4 regions of the Pseudomonas sp. B7 genome follow, and region 2 is predicted to be linked to each of the others. Evidence: predicted binding sites of a transcription regulator. Region 2 holds the regulator's gene; each other region holds the start of a gene.
The links. Region 2 encodes FliA, which starts transcription of late flagellar genes. Its sites were predicted from a motif close to CTAAAGTTTNNNNNNNNNNNGCCGNTAA; they were not measured.
Positions count from the first base shown of each region.

Region 1: the regulator FliA is predicted to act here: its motif matches at 819-846, upstream of flgM (flagellar biosynthesis anti-sigma factor FlgM).
Region 3: the regulator FliA is predicted to act here: its motif matches at 1,369-1,396, upstream of JKA62_RS02385 (methyl-accepting chemotaxis protein).
Region 4: the regulator FliA is predicted to act here: its motif matches at 602-629, upstream of JKA62_RS12950 (methyl-accepting chemotaxis protein).

Region 1 is NZ_JAERRE010000001.1:414,909-417,108, forward strand. It holds gene flgA (flagellar basal body P-ring formation chaperone FlgA) at 1-675, shown strand, start outside; gene flgM (flagellar biosynthesis anti-sigma factor FlgM) at 882-1,208, shown strand; gene JKA62_RS02060 (flagella synthesis protein FlgN) at 1,257-1,724, shown strand; gene JKA62_RS02065 (flagellar brake protein) at 1,820-2,200, shown strand, end outside.
Region 2 is NZ_JAERRE010000010.1:42,265-44,464, reverse strand. It holds gene fleN (flagellar synthesis regulator FleN) at 1-414, shown strand, start outside; gene fliA (RNA polymerase sigma factor FliA) at 411-1,151, shown strand; gene JKA62_RS21610 (chemotaxis response regulator CheY) at 1,319-1,690, shown strand; gene JKA62_RS21605 (protein phosphatase CheZ) at 1,708-2,200, shown strand, end outside.
Region 3 is NZ_JAERRE010000001.1:486,502-488,701, forward strand. It holds gene JKA62_RS02385 (methyl-accepting chemotaxis protein) at 1-1,255, opposite strand, end outside; gene JKA62_RS02390 (transporter) at 1,530-2,200, shown strand, end outside.
Region 4 is NZ_JAERRE010000004.1:458,334-460,533, reverse strand. It holds gene JKA62_RS12955 (sigma-70 family RNA polymerase sigma factor) at 1-433, opposite strand, end outside; gene JKA62_RS12950 (methyl-accepting chemotaxis protein) at 745-2,200, shown strand, end outside.

The DNA of each region.
Region 1 (2,200 bases), on a different contig from region 2:
GCTGGCAGCCCTGCCATTGCTGATGCGGTTACCTTGCCTGACATGCTTATCGGCGTCACTCAGGGCTTTCTTGAATTCACCGTAGAAGACTATCTGGCTACCAGTCAAACGGAAGGCCGTTATGAAATCGAGGTCAACCAGCTCGATCCACGCATGCGCATGCCTATGTGCGACAAGGAATTGACAGCGACACTGGAGAGTCCGGCACGTCCTTTGGGCCGTGTCACGGTGAAGGTCCGCTGCGAAGGCGCCTCCCCCTGGACGGTGTTCGTGCCCGCTCAAGTCCGCCTGTTTCGCGAGATTGTCACGACCACGCGGCCACTCAAACGCGCCGGCATCATCGAGCCGCAGGACGTGACCTTGCGCGAGCGCGACGTCAGCACGATCAACCAGGGTTTCCTGACGTCGGTGGATGAAGCCATCGGACAGAAATTGACCCGACCAACGGTCGCCGATCAAGTCATCACCCTGGTGCATCTGGAACAGGCGGAAGTGGTTCGCAAGGGCGATCAGGTGGTGATCACCGCCCGCAGCGGTACCCTCGCCGTGCGGATGCCGGGCGAAGCGCTGGCCAACGGCGGCCTGAAAGAACAGATTCGGGTGAAAAACCTCAACTCCCAACGGGTCATCAAGGCGCAGGTTGTGGCGCCCGGCCAGGTGGAAGTAGCGATGTAAGCGGCGAGTGAGCGGCAGAATGAACGGATATTTGAAAAGCCCCTGAGTACTCAAGCAGAAAACTGGCGCTGACCAGAGCTGTTCCCTAAACTGTGCCGCAGCAGGATCTGCAACGGCGCATGCAAGCTCATTGCTAAATGAGCCTAAAGTTTTCCAGGGGATGGCCGAGAACATGGCAAGCGTCCAAATTCCCAGAGGTTTTTAACATGGTCATCGATTTCAGCCGTTTGAACAGCTCCTCGTCACTTACGGGCAGTACACGTACCAGCAACGCCAAGGAAACCGCCGAAACCGGCACTTCCGCGCCGCTGAATACCCCGGCCGAACAGGCCAGTACCGCAAAAAGCGGGGAATCGGTACACCTCAGCAATGAGGCTCAACAGTTGCAGAAGGTCACTGACAAGCTGCGCGATCAGCCTGCCGTCGACAAAGCCCGCGTGGCCGAATTGAAAGCAGCGATTGCCGATGGCAGCTATAAAGTCGACAGCAACCGTGTAGCCAGCAAACTGCTCAACTTCGAAGCCCAGCGCTAGGCCTCGGTCTGCGCCAGGCTTTTGGACGCTTAAAACCCAAGGCCAGCCATGCACGACACTAATCTATTGCAACTGATCATCGACGACTTTGCTCCAGCTCAACAATTGCTGGAGTTACTGCAAACCGAGTCCCTCGCCTTGCACGGTCGCGACATGCCTCTGCTGGAAGAAATTCTGGCGAACAAGCAGGCATTGATCATTCTGCTCGAACAGCATGGCCGCAAACGCAGCGAAATCCTCGCCAGCCTCAATCTGTCGATCGACCGCGCCGGCCTGGAACAACTGGCCAGCCAGTCGAGCATCGGCGACCAGTTGCTGAGCCAGAGCGATGTCCTGACCGATCTGATCGCCCAGTGCCAGGCAGCCAATGCCAGAAATGGCCAATCGATCGTCATGCAGCAGGCCGCCACGGCCAATCAGCTGAAAATCCTCACCGGCGGCGAGCCTCCCGCGCTCTACGATGCCAGTGGCACCTTCTCCAAACTGCAGAAACCACGCGCGCTCAGCCAGGCGTGATGCTTTCTTCCATGCTTGCGCCCTATCAACGTGCGAAACATGCTGGCAAAATACTGGCCAGCCGTAGTCAAATTTTGTCTGGAGATTGATTTAACGTGTCCAATGATGACGCTCCGCAGCCCCCAAAGGTGCTTACCACGCCCCTGGAGATCTCCAGCAATCTGCGCCAGCTGCTTGAAAGCCATGATCCGCTGATCATCACCTTCCACGAGCGCAGCCAGCGCTTCCAGAGCTATCTGATCAAGGTTGACCGGGAAACCGCCACGATTGCCCTGGACGAGATGATCCCGCGCGATGGCGAACGCTTCCTGCTCGCCGGCGAGCCGTTCAAGGTCGAAGGTTTTCATGACGGTGTGCGCATTGCCTGGGAATGCAACGGCACGCTGAACATCGAAGAATCCAGTGGCGACCGCTTCTACACCGGCGACCTGCCCACCGAAGTGGTTTATCACCAGCGCCGCAACGCCTTCCGCGCA
Region 2 (2,200 bases):
GCGCAAGAAGTGTTGCTGGTGGTCTGCGACGAGCCGACCTCGATCACCGACGCCTACGCGCTGATCAAACTGCTCAACCGCGATTACGGCATGAACCGCTTCCGCGTCCTGGCCAACATGGCCCAGAGCCCGCAGGAAGGTCGCAATCTGTTCGCCAAGTTGACCAAGGTCACGGATCGCTTCCTCGACGTCGCCCTACAATACGTCGGCGCGGTGCCCTACGACGAAAGCGTGCGCAAGGCGGTGCAGAAGCAGCGTGCGGTCTATGAAGCCTTCCCGCGTTCCAAGTGCGCACTGGCGTTCAAGGCGATTGCACAGAAGGTCGACACCTGGCCGCTGCCCGCCAACCCGCGCGGCCACCTCGAATTTTTCGTCGAGCGCCTCGTGCAGCAAACGGCAGGACCTGTGCTATGACCGCCAGCGGTATGAATTTCTACAAGAAGTCGGCGCGTGACGCGCAGTACGAGTTGATCGAGCGTTACGCGCCACTGGTCAAACGCATCGCCTACCACTTGCTGGCGCGGTTGCCGGCCAGTGTGCAGGTCGAAGACTTGATCCAGGCCGGGATGATCGGCCTGCTCGAAGTCTCGACCAAATATGACGCCAGCAAGGGTGCCAGTTTTGAAACGTACGCGGGCATCCGGATCCGCGGCGCGATGCTCGATGAAGTCCGAAAAGGGGACTGGGCTCCGCGCTCGGTTCACCGCAATACCCGTATGGTCAGCGACGCGATTCGCTCGATTGAAGCTAAAACCGGCCGTGACGCTAAAGATCACGAAGTTGCGGCCGAACTCCAATTGAGTCTCGACGATTACTACGGGATTTTGAACGACACCCTGGGCAGCCGCCTGTTCAGTTTCGACGACCTGTTGCAGGACGGCGAACACGAAGGGCTGCACGAGGATGGCGCCAGTGCTCATCTGGAGCCGTCGCGCGATCTGGAAGACGAACGTTTCCAGGCCGCGCTGGCGGACGCGATTGCCAATTTGCCGGAGCGTGAGCGACTGGTGTTGGCGCTGTACTACGACGAAGAGCTGAACCTCAAGGAGATCGGTGAAGTCCTTGGCGTCAGTGAATCGCGGGTCAGCCAGTTACACAGCCAGTGCGCGGCCCGCTTGCGGGGGCGTTTGGGGGAGTGGCGAGCGCGCTGAAGGCAGTGTGGGGACACTGCGAACGAGGCTGGTGCGGTGGTGAACGGCACCGGTCTTGCTCTGTTGTGCTCCAGACAGTCATCGAGTGTTTTGCCGGATTGATTGAAATGGCGCGTCCAGGTGCTGGGCGCGTTTAAGACTGCTTGGAGGTCGAATTGAACAAAGACATGAAAATCCTCATCGTTGATGACTTCTCAACGATGCGGCGGATCATCAAGAACCTGTTGCGAGATCTCGGGTTCACCAACACCGTTGAAGCCGACGATGGCACCACTGCCATTCCGGTGCTCAACAGCGGCAGCATCGACTTTCTGGTGACCGACTGGAACATGCCCGGCATGACCGGTATCGACCTGCTGCGCCACGTGCGCGCCGATGAAAAGCTCAAGCACCTGCCGGTGCTGATGGTGACCGCTGAAGCCAAGCGCGAGCAGATTATCGAAGCGGCCCAGGCCGGCGTTAACGGCTACGTGGTCAAACCTTTCACGGCTCAGGCGCTGAAAGAAAAAATCGAGAAGATTTTCGAACGCATCGGCTGATGACGCGCGGGGGAGCTATGGAGCATAACGAATCTTCACAGGGCGACTTCGAGTCGACTCTGAAAAAACACGCCGTCGAACTGGTCGAAAGCCTTGAAAAAGGCAAGTTCGGCGACGCCGTGCAACTGATCCATGAGCTCAATCAGACCCGTGACCGTGGCCTGTACCAGGAAGTGGGCAAGCTCACGCGTGAACTGCACAGTGCGATCGTCAATTTCCAGATCGATCCGCACATGCCACAGGCTGAGGAAGTGTCGCAAATCACCGACGCTACCGAGCGCCTGGGCTACGTGGTCAAACTGACCGAAGCTGCCGCCAACCGCACCATGGATCTGGTGGAAAGCGCGACCCCCGTGGTCAATGGCCTGGCTGACGAAGCCCAGGCCTTGAGCGCCGATTGGGGCCGCTTCATGCGCCGTGAGGTCGGGGCTGAGGAGTTCCGTGAGCTGGCGCGCCGGGTCGACGGTTTTCTGGCACGCAGCAGCGCGGACAACCGCGCCGTGTCGAGCA
Region 3 (2,200 bases), on a different contig from region 2:
TACGCTGCGCGAGGTTGCGCACCTCATCGGCGACCACTGCAAAACCACGCCCGGCCTCACCCGCGCGGGCCGCTTCGATGGCGGCGTTGAGCGCCAGCAGGTTGGTCTGCTCGGCGATCCCGCGAATCACTTCCAGCACTTTGCCGATGCGACCGCTGTCGGCTTCCAGACGACGGATGACCGTGGCGGTGTTGGCGATTTCGCCGCGCATCTGGGTGATGCTGTGGATGGTGCTCTGCATGACCTTCTCGCCCTGCTGCGCGGACTGGTCAGCATCGTCGGCCGCACGCGCAGCGTCGGCCGCATGACGGGCGACTTCCTGGGCAGTGGCGGACATTTCGTTCATCGCCGTGGCCACCTGATCGGTGCGGTTGAACTGCTCGTTGGTGCCGCCGGCCATCAGCGTGGCGATGGCGTTCAACTCGCCGCTGGCGCTGTCCAGATCCTTGGCGCTGCGTTGCAGGTGATTGAAGGTTTCGGCGAGGAAATCGCGCAGGGTGTTGGCCGCGGCGGCCAGGTTGCCCAGCTCGTCCTGACGGTCACTGGCCACGCGCTCGACCAGACGGCCCTTGCTCAGTTGAGTGACGTAGTCGATCAGTTTGCTGATCGGCTCGACCAGGTTGCGGTTGACCAGCCACAGGCTCAGCAAACCGATCAGCAGACCGGACGCGAGCATCACCAGCAGACCCAGCCACACGGTGCGATCGGCACTGGCGCTGATCTGCGCCGATTGCTCGGTGCCCTGCTTGCGCAGCTCGGCGACCAGTTCGCTCATCTGGTCGCTGGCGGCACGGTCGACGCCTTTGACAGCAGCGTCGCCCGCAGTCGGATCGGCACCGGCGGCGACGTAGGCATCACGGCCCTTCTGATACGCAGCGCCGAGCAAACGATGTTCTTCGCGCAGGCGTTCGATACGGGTTTTCAGCGCAGGCTCGAGGCCTTTCTGGTTGGCCAGCTCACCGAGGATGCTCTGCACATCGCGCTGACGGTCTTCGAACTGGCCCCAGTACTTGGTCAGATCCGCCGGTTGCTTGCCGCGCAGCAGAACGTTTTTCCACTCCTGAACCTGCACCTTGAATTGCAGGTTGGCTTCATCGATCAGTTGCGAGGTGTGCAACGGACCTGCAATCAATTGACTGTAGTTCTGCACGCCGTTGGACAGGAAATGAAAGCAGGCCAGCGCGATCAACAGCATCGCCAGCAGGCTGCCGCTCAGCAGGGCGAGAATTTGCGCTCTCAGGGATTTTTGCAGCATCACAGGTACTCAGGACAGGGATGAGGCACGCCCGGTAAGACGTGAATTGGTGCCGGACATCCGTGTCGGCGGACCTTGGCTCATGGCCGAAGGCGCGCAACCTAACGCATGCGTGATCGGCGTGCCAGCGCCCTTCTTGAGAAAAATCCGACCGCCGGTAACGCGTTGATTTGACATCATTTTGCTGTCACACAAGCGTCATGTGACATTGCGATGATGCGGCTCAGGTGAATCTGCAAATCCCGCGACAGACGCCTCCTCGCAGCGAGCCTTCATGAACCACAGCCTCGATATCAGTCATCGTGATCCTGACCTGTTCGGCCTGCTTTACGGCTTTCGCTTTCGCCCTGGCGAACGCGGGCGCGAGGTGGATTCGGCGACCGCCCTGCGCTGCCTGCAAGACGACAGCGAGGGCGATGAGTTTCTCTGGTTGCACCTGAACCTGGCTCATGCCGCGTGCGAGCGCTGGATGAAAAGCCATCTGCAACTGCCCGAAGAGTTTTTCGAAGCGCTGCACGAAGGTTCGCGCTCGACCCGCATCGAGCATGTCGATTCGGCGTTGCTGGCGGTGGTCAACGACGTGGTGTTCAACCTCAGCAGCATGGTGTCGTCGGACGTGTCGACGCTGTGGGTTTGCGTACGCAGCAAACTGATCGTCAGTGCGCGTCTGCAACCGCTGCATTCGGTGGACAAGCTGCGTTCTTCGGTGAAGGCCGGTGAGTGCTTTCGCTCGCCGTCGGAACTGCTGGTGCACCTACTGCGCGATCAGGGCGAAGTGCTGACCCAGATCGTGCGCAAGACCAGCATGAGCGTCGATCAGGTCGAGGACGAATTGCTGTCCTCGCGACTGTCGACCAACCGCGCCGAACTCGGCGCCAACCGGCGGGTGCTGGTGCGCCTGCAACGACTGCTGGCGCTGGAACCGGGTTCGCTGTTGCGCCTGCT
Region 4 (2,200 bases), on a different contig from region 2:
GAGACAGTCCCATCTGCTCGGCGATCTGCTTGTGGGTCAAACCTTCGCACTGCGCCAGCAGAAATGCCTGACGCACTTTCGGCTTCAGGCCTTCAAGCATGCGGGCAATGCCCTCGAGCAGTTCGATCACCAATGCGCGGGATTCGCCACTTGGGGTTTCGGCTTCAGGCAAATGGGCGATGGTTTCCAGATAGGCGCGCTCAATTTCTTCACGGCGCCAATGATCTATCACCAAACCCCGGGCAACCGTGCGCAAGAATGCGCGAGGTGCCTTGAGTTCCAGACGCTCGGTGCGTTGCAGCAAACGCACGAACGTGTCCTGAGCCAGATCCGCCGCATCGGCGGCATTGCCCAGTCGCGCGCGCAACCAGCCGTTGAGCCAGCCGTGATGACTACTGTAAAGCGCCTGTACTGCAAACTCAGATGAGGACATGAACGCGACAGCCCGAACGTCACAAATGATAATTAGTCGCATTGTCATCAAGGGTTACAGAATTTGCAACCGGCGCTGCAAAACAGTCATCAAAAAATGACAAGCGAACGCTCTGGCACGCCGTTCGGCGGGAATCTGCCAGAAATGCCGTCCATTTCCTGCAAAGCCCTAAGTTTTATCCGAAGCGTGCCGACAGACTGGTGAGACATGCGTGCACCAAAGTAGAGCAGCCGTCAGAACGCTGCCTGCGCTGTACATGGAATGTTGCATCCGGAACGCATCCCCACTTTTCGCATAAGAAGTCCCATGAAATGAATCTCAAGTTCAGCCATAAAATCCTGCTGGCCGCCTCGGGCGTTGTGGTCCTGGCGTTCGCGCTGTTCACTTTGTACAACGACTATCTGCAGCGAAATACGATTCGCCAGAACCTCCAGTCCTCGGTCCAGCAGGCCGGTGACCTGACCGCCAGCAGTGTGCAGAACTGGATGAGCGGACGGATTCTGGTGCTGGAAAACCTCGCGCAGAACGTCGCTCATCAAGGCAAGAACGCCGACTTCCCGGGCCTGGTCGATCAACCGGCCTTCACCTCGAACTTCCAGTTCACCTACGTCGGCCAGGCCAACGGTGTGTTCACCCAGCGCCCTGACGCGAAGATGCCGGACGGCTACGACCCGCGTCAGCGCCCGTGGTACAAGCAGGCCGTGGCCGCTGACCAGACCATGCTGACCCCGCCATACATGGCTGCCGTTGGCGGGCTGGTGGTGACCATCGCCATGCCGGTGAAAAAGAACGGCGAACTGCTCGGCGTAGTGGGCGGTGACCTGAGCCTGGAAACCCTGGTAAAGATCATCAACTCGGTGGACTTCGGTGGCCTGGGCCACGCGTTCCTGGTCAGCGGTGACGGTCAGGTAATCGTCAGCCCGGACAAAGACCAGGTGATGAAGAACCTCAAAGACATCTACCCGAACGCCGGTGTGCGCATCGAGAAGGGCAATCAAAACGTGGTGCTCAACGGCCAGGAACGCATCCTGTCGTTCACCCCGGTTGCCGGTCTGCCGAATGCCGAGTGGTACATCGGTCTGTCGATCGACCGCGACAAGGCCTACGCCGCACTCAGCCAGTTCCGTACCTCTGCAGTGATTGCGATGTTCGTTGCGGTGGGCGCGATTGCAGTGTTCCTGAGCCTGCTGATCACCGTGCTGATGCGTCCGCTGATCACCATGGGCCGCGCGATGCAGGACATCGCCCAGGGTGAAGGTGACCTGACCCGTCGTCTGGTAGTGGAAAGCAAGGACGAGTTCGGCGAGTTGGGCAGTTCGTTCAACCAGTTCGTGGAGCGGATTCACGCTTCGATCTCCGAAGTGTCTTCCGCGACTCGCCACGTACACGATCTGTCCCAACGGGTGATGGCATCGTCCAACGCTTCGATCATCGGCTCCGACGAGCAAAGCGCGCGCACCAACAGTGTCGCTGCGGCGATCAATCAGTTGGGTGCCGCCACCCAGGAAATCGCCCGCAACGCCGCCGACGCTTCGCAACACGCCAGTGGCGCGAGCGAGCAGGCCGATGACGGTCGTCAGGTGGTCGAGCAGACGATTCAGGCCATGACCGAGCTGTCGCAGAAGATCAGCCTGTCGTGCACCCAGATCGAAACCCTGAATGCCAGCACCGACAACATCGGCCACATTCTCGACGTGATCAAAGGCATCTCCCAACAGACCAACCTGCTGGCGCTCAACGCAGCCATCGAAGCGGCCCGTGCCGGTG